DNA from 2 places in the Gordonia sp. YC-XJ4 genome. Region 2 is predicted to be linked to the other one. Evidence: predicted binding sites of a transcription regulator. Region 2 holds the regulator's gene; the other holds the start of a gene.
What was found. Region 2 encodes HspR, which represses chaperone genes until heat shock. Its sites were predicted from a motif close to ANNTGAGTNNNNNNNACTCANNT; they were not measured.
Positions count from the first base shown of each region.

Region 1 (6,089 bases), 200 kb from region 2:
GCGGGTCAGCATGATCGACATGAGAATCTCCTGGTGGCGAGCACAACTACCCCCGCTGCTCATCGCTGCAGTGTGCATCTTTGGGGTGGGCCTGGCCTACGACGGTGGGCCCTTCTGGATCGACGGTGCGGTGATGAACTGGATCGCCGGACACCGCGTCGCACCCCTGGAGGCGGTGTCGACGGTGTCGTATCTGTTTGGCCCGCTGCTGGTAAGTCTGTGGTCAGTTGTGGTGGCCGCGATACTGATCGTGCGTGACCGGTCGGTCGAACGTGCGCTGGCAGTTGTCACAGGGGTCGTCGGAGCAGCGATGATCACTGAATTGATCAAACTGGTTGTCGCCCGCCCCCGCCCACCCATGTACTACCACCCCGGCATCACCGAGATGACGTACTCATATCCGTCCGGACATGTCACCGGCACAGCGGGATTGGCGCTGACGACTGCTCTGGTCGTCACAGCCACTGCGTCGCAAACGGTTCGGAGGCTCGCTGTCACACTTGCCATGGCGATCACCCTTATCGCCGCACTCACGCGGCTCTATCTGGGCGTGCATTGGTTAAGCGACGTTATTGCGGCGATGGCCGTAGCCACCGCTGCAGCGCTCACCGCTCCCCGATTGGTGCATGCTGGCCTCCGCCAAGCACAACGGCAGTTCCCCAACCGACTCCCGATTTGGGCTCGGCCCACCGATCCTCTCGCAACGAAAGAGGCTGCGCTCCATGGACGCTGATGGTATCGCCGAGAAACTCGCACTGGGCTACATCACGTCGCTGCTCATCGTTGCGGCCATTATCGCTGCGACTACCACCTCTCATTACCTGATTCGTCTCAATGCCGTGCTGGCATTCTGGGCCGCCTTTATCGTCACTCGTCCGCTGGGGGCCTCCTTGGGTGACTTGCTGACCCAACCCCGCGACGCCGGTGGCTTCGGTGTGGGTACCACCGTGACCAACCTTGTATTTCTGGTCGTGATGATTCCTCTCGTGGTGTACCTCAGCGTGACCCACATCGACCGGATCGAACAACATACGGCGCGTACCGCCGCTCGATCGACGGCTGTTTCATGATCAATCCGCGCCCGGTCCATCCGCAGGAGGACCACCACGATTCGTACGCTCCGCTCACACCGACTATCGCAGCCCTGTTCACGGTCACCGCTACCGTGCTCACATTCGCTCTTGCAGTTCTCGTGGGGTGCGTGGCCAAGCCGAGTCCGACTGAACCCGCGGCCCTCTCGTCCGCCGTTGACGGTATCTACGGGATCGCGGTTGTTGCCGCAGCAATGGTCGGATGGGTGTTCACACGGCTCACAGCCGGTCTGATCAGTCCGCGCCTTGCTCAGCAGGTTCGGCGATGACGCGGGGGCGCGGCCGAGGTCGTTACGTCCGCGTCCGCGTCCGCGGTCCGGTGGCGTCCGGTCGGCGCGCAACGTCGAGCGTCGCGGTGTTCGCCGCGATCGCAGTCGCCGCCACCATGTTCGTCGCCGGCGCGTCCTATAGCCGGGCCCTGGGCGCGCCGGGGTACGCGACGACCGCCGACAAGACCTCCGCATGGATGCATGCGCAGACTTTGACCGCGCGCGGCACTCACCGAGTGTGACCCATATCACCAAGCTGCATAAATTGAGCGGAATGCACTCAACCTTGCTCGCGTTCTAGGAGTCGAACGGCCATACTTGAGCCGTACCGACTTAAGAACGTAGAGAAAGGTGCACCCGAAGTGGACAGCTTCACCCCGACCACCAAGACACAGCAGGCGTTGAGCGCTGCGGTGCAGGCGGCGGCCGCTGCTGGTAACCCCGACGTGCGTCCCGCCCATATCCTGGTCGCTCTGCTCGACCAGTCCGACGGCATTGCCTCGCCGCTGCTCAAGGCGGTGGGGGTCGATCCGTCGACTGTTCGTACGCAGGCCCAGGGCATGGTCGATCGCGCGCCGACGGTGGCCAGCGCCAGCGCTCAGCCGCAACTGTCACGCGAGTCGATCGCCGCGGTCAGTGCCGCCCAGCAGCTCGCGACCGAATTGAACGACGAGTACGTCTCGACCGAACACCTCGTCGTCGGCCTCGCGACCGGCGACTCCGAGGTCGCCAAACTGCTGCACAACGCCGGTGCGACACCGCAGGCATTGCGCGAGGCCTTCGTCGCCGTGCGCGGCAACGCCCGGGTGACCTCCGAGGACCCGGAGTCGACCTATCAGGCGCTGGAGAAGTACTCCACCGACCTGACCAAGGCCGCCCGAGAGGGCAAACTGGACCCGGTCATCGGCCGCGACACCGAGATCCGTCGCGTCGTGCAGGTGCTCTCCCGCCGGACCAAGAACAACCCGGTCCTCATCGGTGAGCCCGGCGTCGGCAAGACCGCCATCGTCGAGGGGCTCGCCCAGCGCATCGTCGAGGGCGATGTGCCGGAGTCGTTGCGCAACAAGACCGTCATCTCGCTGGACCTCGGTTCGATGGTTGCCGGCGCGAAGTATCGCGGCGAGTTCGAGGAGCGGCTCAAGGCCGTGCTCGACGAGATCAAGGGTTCGGCCGGTCAGGTCATCACCTTCATCGATGAGCTGCACACCATCGTCGGCGCCGGTGCCACCGGCGAATCCGCGATGGACGCGGGCAACATGATCAAGCCGATGCTGGCCCGTGGCGAGCTGCGGCTGGTCGGTGCGACCACGCTCGAGGAGTACCGCAAGTACATCGAGAAGGACGCTGCGCTCGAGCGCCGCTTCCAGCAGGTCTACGTCGGGGAGCCGAGCGTCGAGGACGCCATCGGTATTCTTCGCGGCCTCAAGGAGCGCTACGAGGTGCACCACGGCGTGCGCATCACCGACTCCGCATTGGTCGCTGCGGCAACGCTTTCCGACCGCTACATCACCTCGCGATTCCTCCCCGACAAGGCGATCGACCTCGTCGACGAGGCCGCCTCGCGGTTGCGGATGGAGATCGACTCGCGCCCCGTCGAGATCGACGAGGTCGAGCGTGTCGTCCGACGCCTCGAGGTCGAAGAGGTCGCGCTGGAGAAGGAGCACGATGAGGCGAGCAAGGACCGGCTGGAGAAGTTGCGTCAGGAACTGGCCGACCAGCGCGAGAAGCTCAACGAGCTCTCGGCGCGCTGGCAGTCGGAGAAGACCGCCATCGACGCCGTCCGCGACGTCAAGGAACAGCTGGAAAACCTTCGTGGAGAAGCCGATCGCGCCGAGCGTGACGGTGATCTCGGACGGGCTGCAGAGCTCCGTTACGGCCGAATCCCGGGTTTGGAGAAGGAACTCGAGGCCGCGATCGAGAAGACCGGCACCGATCCCGACCAGGACGTGATGCTGCAGGAGGAGGTCGGTCCCGACGACGTCGCGCAGGTCGTGTCGGCGTGGACGGGTATCCCCGCGGGCAAGATGCTCGAGGGAGAAACCGCCAAACTGCTTCGCATGGAACAAGAACTCGGGCGCCGGGTCGTCGGGCAGCAAGCCGCCGTGGTGGCGGTCTCGGATGCGGTGCGTCGTGCACGTGCCGGGGTTGCCGACCCCAACCGGCCGCTCGGATCGTTCCTCTTCCTCGGACCGACCGGCGTCGGCAAGACCGAGCTGGCCAAGGCGTTGGCGGAGTTCATGTTCGACGACGAGCGCGCGATGGTGCGCATCGATATGAGTGAGTACGGCGAAAAGCACGCCGTGGCACGACTTGTCGGTGCCCCTCCGGGCTACGTCGGGTACGAGCAGGGAGGTCAGCTGACCGAGGCGGTGCGTCGTCGGCCGTACACGGTGGTGCTCTTCGACGAGGTCGAAAAGGCGCACCCGGACGTCTTCGACATCCTGCTGCAGGTCCTCGACGAAGGACGCCTGACCGACGGCCAGGGCCGCACGGTCGACTTCCGCAACACCATCCTGATCCTGACCTCCAACCTGGGGTCCGGCGGCGACGCCGATCACGTGATGGCGGCGGTGCGGGCGGCATTCAAGCCGGAGTTCATCAATCGTCTCGATGACGTGGTGATCTTCGATGCGCTCAGCCCCGAGGAATTGGTGTCCATCGTCGACATCCAACTGGCACAACTGCAGAAGCGGCTGGCGCAGCGTCGACTGGAACTGCAGGTCACGCCGAAGGCCAAGGAATGGCTGGCCGAGCGCGGATTCGACCCGCTCTACGGTGCCCGGCCGCTACGGCGTCTGGTGCAGCAGGCCATCGGCGACCAGCTCGCCCGAGCCCTGCTGGCCGGTGACATCCGCGACGGTGACATCGTTCCGGTCAACGTCAGCGCCGACGGAGAGTCGTTGGTGCTCGGCTGATTTCACCCAAGAGATGGGCTGTCCCACTGCGGTGGGGCAGCCCATCTCTCATCTTCGGGTGCGCTTTTTCTGATGGTCGAGAACCCTTCCTCCGATGGTCGAGGCGCCCTTTCCCTGGTGGTCGAGGTGTCTTTTTCTGGTGGTCGAGGAGCCATTCTCTGGTGGTCGAGGTGCGACGAGCGCCAGCGAGGATCCTCGAGACCCGTTGAGCCACAGCTGGTTCCACCCCACAGACGAAGCGACCGTCACCGTGGGTAGGTGACAATCACCTGCCCACTCGGTCGGTTCCGCCACTCCACCCGTCGGTCGGTGTAGAGCGTCGGTACCCATTCGGCGAGGTGTTTGCGTTGGTGATCGGCCCGACATAGCGGGATCAGGTCGCCGAGCACTGTCCAGCCTCCGGCCTCGGGGTCGGTGTGGTTGAACGGTCGCCAGTGGTCGAGGTCGCACAGGTGTGACGGCATCCCGCAGTAGGGGTATCGGCACCAGGCGTCGTTGGCCAGCACCTCAGCGCGCAGTGTGGCGCTGGGTGCATACGTCAATGCCCCAGGGGGTGGCACGGTGTGACCGCCGTGTCCGGTCGGATCCGCCGGCGGCGCCTGGGGTCGGTCGGCGATCTGCGGGATGAGTGGTCCCGCGGCCCGGGCGGATTCGGGGTAGTGGATGGTTTTCGCTATCTGGGCGAGGGTGGTGGCGTAGTCATGGTCGATGGGCCCGTATCCCTGCAACCGGGGCACGAGAATCCCGTCCGGGTCCTTCAACACCGTCAACACAGGTGCGCCGGGCACCACCAGGGCCCGCCCAAATGCCACCGGCACCTCCTCCGGCGTCGGCTCATCCATCGGGTCGGGTATCTCGGGTTCGACGACCGGCTCCACCAACTCGACTTCAGGAGCGTCGGCGGCGACAGGTTCCGGCAACAGGTCGTCCCACGCTGCCGCGTTGTCGGCGTCAGCGGGTGTTCCGGCGGAGTCGTTCCTGTCGCCAGGACGGCCCTTGGCGCAATCGGCCAAGCCGCATTGGCAGTCGAGCCGAGCGCCGGGTACGCCGGTGATCTCACCCAGTGCGATGACCCGCAGCGACCCCACGCGGCGGGGGTCTTTGCGGCAGGTGCGTTCATCGATCAGCGCCTCGATCTGGGTGGTGAGGAATACCCCGTAATGGGCGGGGACGACCGCGTCGAGAGCGGAGTGCCCGGCAACGTCGGGGGTGATGGTGACGTTTCCCACCAGGTCGGTGATGGTGTCGCGGTCCTCGATAACGCTGTCGGGGTTCATCGAGATCAGTGCGGCGTCGAGTTGTTGCGAGAGCACTGGGTCGGTGGTGGCGCGGGATCCGTAATCCAGGACGATCTCTTCGAACGACATCTCGGACTCGTCACCGTCGGTGCTGTCGCTGTCGGTGTCGCTGTCGGTCTCGGTGTCCGCGCCACGTTGGGCGGCGCGCGCCATGATCGAAGCCCGATTCGTGGACAGTTCCCCATTCAGATAGGCGGCACGGATCAGCGGTAGCTTCTCCAGGAGGTCCGCCAGCGCTATCCAACTCCCGGCTTTGCTACGGGAGACCTTGAACTGCAACGATACTTCGGCCCGGCCGAGTCTCTCGGCATGCTCGACGACCGAACCCCACACACCGGTCTCGGGCCGATCGGCCAGATGCTCGTGAAATACCCGCTCTGCCAGTGCGGCGGCTGCCAGCACTGTCCGGGCTTCGTATTTGCGGGACTCGCGTAGCAGGTCCGGGCCGGTTTCGGTGAGTTCATCGCGCGACATTGCTGTGATCGCGGCAGTGTCGGCATCCGGATCGGTGAACGT
Region 1 is NZ_CM183447.1:5,281,399-5,287,487, reverse strand. Features, by position in the region: gene AC5ZH6_RS23515 (phosphatase PAP2 family protein) at 86-733, shown strand; gene AC5ZH6_RS23510 (COG4705 family protein) at 723-1,070, shown strand; gene AC5ZH6_RS23505 (hypothetical protein) at 1,357-1,602, shown strand; gene clpB (ATP-dependent chaperone ClpB) at 1,723-4,275, shown strand; gene AC5ZH6_RS23495 (HNH endonuclease signature motif containing protein) at 4,521-6,089, opposite strand, start outside.
Region 1: clpB (ATP-dependent chaperone ClpB) is a predicted target of HspR. The motif match lies at 1,624-1,646, and genes of this name have one in related genera.

Region 2 (6,089 bases):
AACGGCAGCGGCCCGGCGTTCACGGCCAAGATGAACCGCAACGGCGTGCCCTTCGGCGGCATCGCGCTGACCGGTGCGCTGACCCTGCTCGGCGTCGTACTCAACCTGTTCGTCCCGGCCGAGGCCTTCAACATCGCCCTGGATCTCTCGGCGCTGGGCATCATTTCGACCTGGGGCATGATCGTCGCCTGCCAGATCCAGCTGTACCGATGGGAGCAGAAGGGCATTCTCACGCGGCCGGCGTTCCGGCTGCCGGGCACGCCGTACACCAGCTACCTGACGCTGTTGTTCCTCGCGGCCGTCGTGGTGTTGATGTGCTGGGACAACTACTGGAATCTCATCGCCATCATCGTCGGGATCCCACTGCTGACCGGCGGTTGGTTCGCCTGCCGCGGCAAGGTGTTGGCGATCTCCCGACAGCGGCAGGGCTACACCGGCGAGTACCCGGTGATGCCGCAACCGCCGGTGCCCGAAGGCCCCGGCGAGGCCGACGCGAGGGATCGGGACTGACGGACCGTCGCGCGGGGTGAGGGGTGCCGGAGCCGCACGCCTCACCCCGCGCGCGTGTGTTCCGGCGTGGTGATGCCGTACACGCGGCGCGCGGTGTTGCGAAAGACGTTGCCCAGCACGTTGTCTCCCCAGGGTTCGAGGATCTCGGTCAGGCTCGCGATGACGGTGTCGATCGATGCATTCGGTTTGTCGATCGGGAAGTTGGAGCCGAACATGACCCGGCTCGCACCGAAGTGACCGACGACGTGTTGGACCAGCGGGCCGACCATCTGTGTCAGGGTCTCGCGGGTACCGATGTTGCCCCACGGTTCACGACCGTAGCCGAGGACCGGCATGGCCAGCCCGGAAAGTTTGACCACCACATTGCGTTCGGCGGCAATCGAGGTCATGCGCTCACGCCACAGGCGCAGGATGTCGGCGCGGGCCGCCGCGGTGGTCCCGGTGCGCAGCCCGACGGGGCCGAAAGCGCCGACCGGACAACCGAAATGGTCGACGATGACGGTGGTGTCGGGGAATTCGCGGGCGAGGGTGATCACGTCGTAGAGCTGATGGGAGTAGACGAAGACCTCCACGGCGAGCCCGCGGGCGGCGACCTTCTCGACACCGGAGAGGAAGTCGGCCGATGCGAGCATGCCGTCGACCGGCCCGGCCGACCGGACCTTCGGGTCCGGATGGCGCGTCGCGGTGACCTGGATACCGCGCACCCGATCGCTGAGCGCGCGTTGCGCGTCCAGGCGCGCCTCGAAGCCCTCGGCCCGCGGATCGCCGCGCACCATCACCGCACCGAGCGTCGGGGCCACGCCGACCCCGAACGGCAGTCCCTGCAGGTAGTCGATCTCGTCGACGGCCTGCCGGCTCGCGTCGGGCTCCTCGACATCGCCGAGGCGCCAGTACGATTCGGACACCACCACCGACTCGATACCCACCCCGACCACTTGCGCCACCGGCGCGATGTCGGCGCCGTAGTGCCGCGGCTCATACGCACGGCCGATGATGTGCGGGGTCAGCACATAATCGCGCTCGGCCTGGGGAACGGCGACCGAAAAAAGCCTGTCCCCCACTTTGGGGACAAATCGGTATCCACGCGCGACGGGATTACGCGACCACGGTGTCCGACGCGGATTCCATTGTTGGACGTGGGCGTCGACGATCCCCGATATCGTTCCGGCCAACATTGTCACCATTCGAGATTGCCATAGTTGTTGACGCATCTCATGCGTTCGACGGACGAAAAGAATTGCCGGTCGACGCCATCCTCGGATCGGCTGCGCCACGGCGACGGCCCGCGGGTGAACCGAACTGTCGGTGACGCAGGGCAGAATGGAGATGTTGTCGGTTGTCCGGTGATCGGTGACCAGTGATCGGTGGGAGGTGTGCGCAATGGCGAGTCATTCCCGCCATGTGCTGCATCAACTCCGCGACCTGATCGCCCGCGATCCCGACCGCTTCGCCCGCAACATCTACACGCGACTGTTCGCCATCGACCCCGACCTGCGCGAACTGTTCGGCGCGATGATGGCGCATCAGCGCGAGGCGTTTTACCACGTCATCGACCACGTCCTCGACGTCATCCCGAGCCCCGACGGACAGGCCGAACTCGTGGAGTTCCTGGCGCAACTCGGGCGCGACCACCGCAAGTACGGGGTGCAGCCCGAGCACTATCAGGCGATCTTCCGGGCATTGATGGGTGAGTTCGCGGTCACGCTCGGCGATCAGTGGGACGACGAGGCCCAGCGGACCGTCGGGCAGGCGATGATGCTCGTCACCGGTGTGATGCGCGGAGCGGCGCAGACCGCGTCGGGGCCGGCGACCTGGACTGCCCGCGTGGTGGAGAAGTTCCGCATCAGCCGCGGTCTGGCGGTGGTGCGACTCGTCACCGACACGCCACTGCGCTTCAACACGGGCCAATACCTCGAGGCCCAGATCCCCCAATGGCCGAAGGTGTGGCGCAACCTCTCCCCGGCGATTCCGCCCAACCCGCACGGCGAGTTGGAGTTCCACGTGCGCGCGGTACCCGGTGGCACGGTCAGCCCGGCGATCGTCGCTCAGACCCAGCCCGGCGACGTGTGGACGTTCGGTCAGTCGCACGGCACGCTGCACATCGACGGCGACCGCGAGGTACTCATGGTCGCCGGCGGCACCGGCCTGGCGCCCCTGCGCGCACTGCTCATCGAGATGTCGGCGCTGGCGACCTCTCCGCCCACCCACGTCTACTACGGGGCGCGGTATCCCGGTGAGCTGTACGACCTACCGGTGTTGCGTCAGATCGCGGCGACCAATCCGTGGCTCACGATCACCGCGGTGTCGGAGGAGCAGACCGATCCGTGGTGGCTCGACGACCCGGTCCGGCCCGCCGAGCTCGGCATCGACCATCGCATCGGTCGGCTCGTCGACGTCGTCGGCGCCGCGGGCAGCTGGGACGACCGGCAAACCCTGATCACCGGCTCACCGATGATGGTGGAGAACACCCGGCGCGGGCTGATCATCGCCGGGGTGCGGGCCAGCCTCATCCAGCACGACCCGATGTTCTAGGACCCGTCTCGACGCTGCTGCGGCCGCTACCCACCCGCGCCCGGGTTGCCGGGGCCCAGTTGCGGCGCGGTGACGGTCGTCGTCACCACCGAGGTGACGGTCTCCTGTTCGGTGACCGTGGCCGTCGCTGTCGCCGTTGCCGTCGAGGTGACGGTCTGGGTGGCCGTACTGGTGACCGGTGGCCGCGTGACGGTACTGGTGACGGTCTGCTGGTCGACGACCGTCTGGGTGTCGGGTTGGCCGGTGCGGGTGACGGTGACCTCGCTGGTCGGGCCGGGCACCGTGACGGTCGAGGTGACCGCGGCGGGCGTGCCCGAGTCGTCCTTGCCAGTGAACAGCGCCACCAGTGCGACCACGCATAGCAACGCGGCGAGCCCGGCGGCGCCGCCGATGATCCACCAGCGCACACCCACCCCGCCCATCGCCGTGGTCGGTGCCGCGGCGGCTGTCCCGACCGATGCCGCCGCGGCCGGTCCGACGGCGGCCGCGGCGACCGGGATCGCGCGGGTGTCGGCGGCGATCACCTCGGTGACGCCCTGCGCCAGCGCGAACACGGGCGCGGCGGCCACGGTCACCGGTGAGCCCGTCGCCGTCTCGATGGCACGCACGGAGTCGGGCATTTGCGCTCCGGAACCGGCCGCGACCACGCGAGTCGCACCCGCTCCGCGCGTCAGCGAGTTCAGATGCGCCACGAGGCCGTCGGCACCCTGCGGATCGGTCAGCGGCACCGACTGGGGCGCGGCGACGGCGGCGGAGGCGTGTACCGACGAGTGCTCGGCGTTGACGAGGGCGATCGAGGCGCCGGAGGCGAGGGCGCCGGACCGGTCGAGGACGACTGCGGCGACATCGCCGGTGGCGTCGCGGTGCGCAACCTGGGCCAGGGCGTGCGGGAGGTCGACGAAGCTCACCGCCGATGCCCACTCGGGTGCGCCGGGTGCGTTCATCGAGAACTCGAGGTGTGCTCGTACGTCGGGACGGGCGCAGGTCAGGACGATGTGGTCGATCGTGAAGGGAGCGGAGTCGACGAGTTCACGCAGCGCGTCGAGCGCCGAATTCGGAGACTCGTCGGCGAGCTCCACGTGATTGCTGGCGACGATCTCGCCGGTGGCGTCGCGGACGACGGTCGCGATCTCGTCGCCCACCACCGAGACCCCGAGCACTGCGGGTTCGGCGATGGAGATCTCGGGTGACTCACTCACCATTCGCCTCCCTTGTCAGGTCACCGACCTCGGATGACACGCCGCCACAGACTAACGCGCGATCGGTGCGCGGCCCACAGGCCGCTTACCGATCGCTGTCGTCGGGGATCAGTGAATCGTTACTCGGACGGTCACACTGCAGGAGGGTCACACTGCAGGGTGTCACTCCTCGGTGCGTCGGCGCCGGGGCTGCCAGACGACGAGCGCATTGGTCCGCGGGACGGGGACCAATTCGCCACCGCGGCGGGCACGGTGTGCGTCGACCTCGCGTTGGAGCTCGTGCACCCGCTGTTGGAGCGCGTCGACCTGGTTGGTGAGCTCGATGATGCGTTTGATGCCCGCGAGATTCACGCCCTCCTCCTGGGAGAGCCGCTGGATCTCGCGCAGCACCTCGACGTCGTGCGAGGAGTAGCGTCGCCCGCCGCCGCTGGTGCGTTGCGGGGTCACCAGCCCGAGCCGGTCGTAGGTGCGCAAGGTCTGCGCGTGCATTCCGGCGAGCTCGGCGGCCACCGAGATCATGAAGGTGGCGGTCGCGCTCACCTCGCCCTCGAAACCCTCGAAACCGCCGGCCGGCCCGGCGCCCTCAGCGCCGGGCCGCCCACGATTCTTGCGTTCTGCCATGGCTCATCGCCCCCAACCCGCCCGAGGATCGAAACCGCTGGACTTCTCGGCCTCGGCGTAGGCACGCATGGCCTCCACCGCGGCGTCGTCGAGTTTGCGGGGCACCTCGACCTTGACGGTGACGAGCAGGTCTCCGGCACCGCCTGCGCGCTTGGGCACGCCGCGGCCACGGACCCGAAGGGTGCGGCCGTCGCTGGTGTTCGGCGGGATCTTCACCCCGACCGATCCGTCGAGCGTCGGCACCGAGACCGTCGAGCCGAGCACCAGTTCGGAGATGCTCACCGGCAGTTGGACGCGCAGGTCGTGACCGTTACGGGTGAACACCTTGTCGGGGGTCACGTGGACCACGACGTACAGGTCGCCCGACGGTGCGCCCCGGCGTCCGGCTTCGCCTTGTCCGGCCAGCCGGATGCGCTGACCGTCCTCGACGCCGGAGGGGATGCGGACGTTGATGGTGCGCGAGCGCACCTTGACGCCGCTGCCGTCGCAGTCGCTGCAGGGGTCGTCGATGCGGGAGCCGGTGCCCTGGCAGTCCTGGCACGGCTCACTGAATCCGAACGCCCCCTGGTTACGGCTGACAAAACCGGATCCGTTGCAGTTCGGGCACACTCGCGGGCTGGTGCCCGGCTTGGCGCCGCTGCCGTGACAGGTGGTGCACGGCGCCGGGCTGGTCACCCGGAGTGGGACGGTCGTACCCAACGCCGCGTCCTTGAACGACAACGTGGTCTCGGTCTCGAGGTCGTTGCCGCGACGCGGCCGGGTCGCGGTCGAGGTGCGCGTGCCGCCCGAACCGCCGCGGTTGAACAAGCCCTCGAAGAGGTCGCCGAAACCGCCGGCACCCTCGCCCGCACCGCCACCACCGAACAGGTCGCCGATGTTGAAATCGGCACCGGTCTCGGTCGAGTAGCGGGTGCCGGCGCCGGGGAAGCCGCCGGGAAAACCGTTGCCGCCGCCGCGGAATCGTCCGCCGGCGAACATCGCTCGCGTCTCGTCGTACTCTTTGCGCTTGTCCGGGTCGGCGAGCACGCTGTGGGCTTCGGACACCCGCTTGAAGCGTTCTTCGGCTTGCGTGTCACCCGGATTGGCGTCCGGATGCAGCTCACGGGCGAGCTTGCGGTAAGCCTTCTTGATCTCTTCAGACGAAGCATCAGAAGCAACGCCCAGGTCCTTGTAGAAGTCACGCTCGAGCCATTCTCGTTGCGGAGCCACCAGACGTCACCTCCTTCT
Region 2 is NZ_CM183447.1:5,476,723-5,482,811, forward strand. Features, by position in the region: gene AC5ZH6_RS24470 (amino acid permease) at 1-510, shown strand, start outside; gene AC5ZH6_RS24475 (amidohydrolase family protein) at 552-1,685, opposite strand; gene AC5ZH6_RS24480 (FAD-binding oxidoreductase) at 1,891-3,042, shown strand; gene AC5ZH6_RS24485 (hypothetical protein) at 3,069-4,244, opposite strand; gene AC5ZH6_RS24490 (heat shock protein transcriptional repressor HspR) at 4,404-4,760, opposite strand; gene dnaJ (molecular chaperone DnaJ) at 4,866-6,071, opposite strand.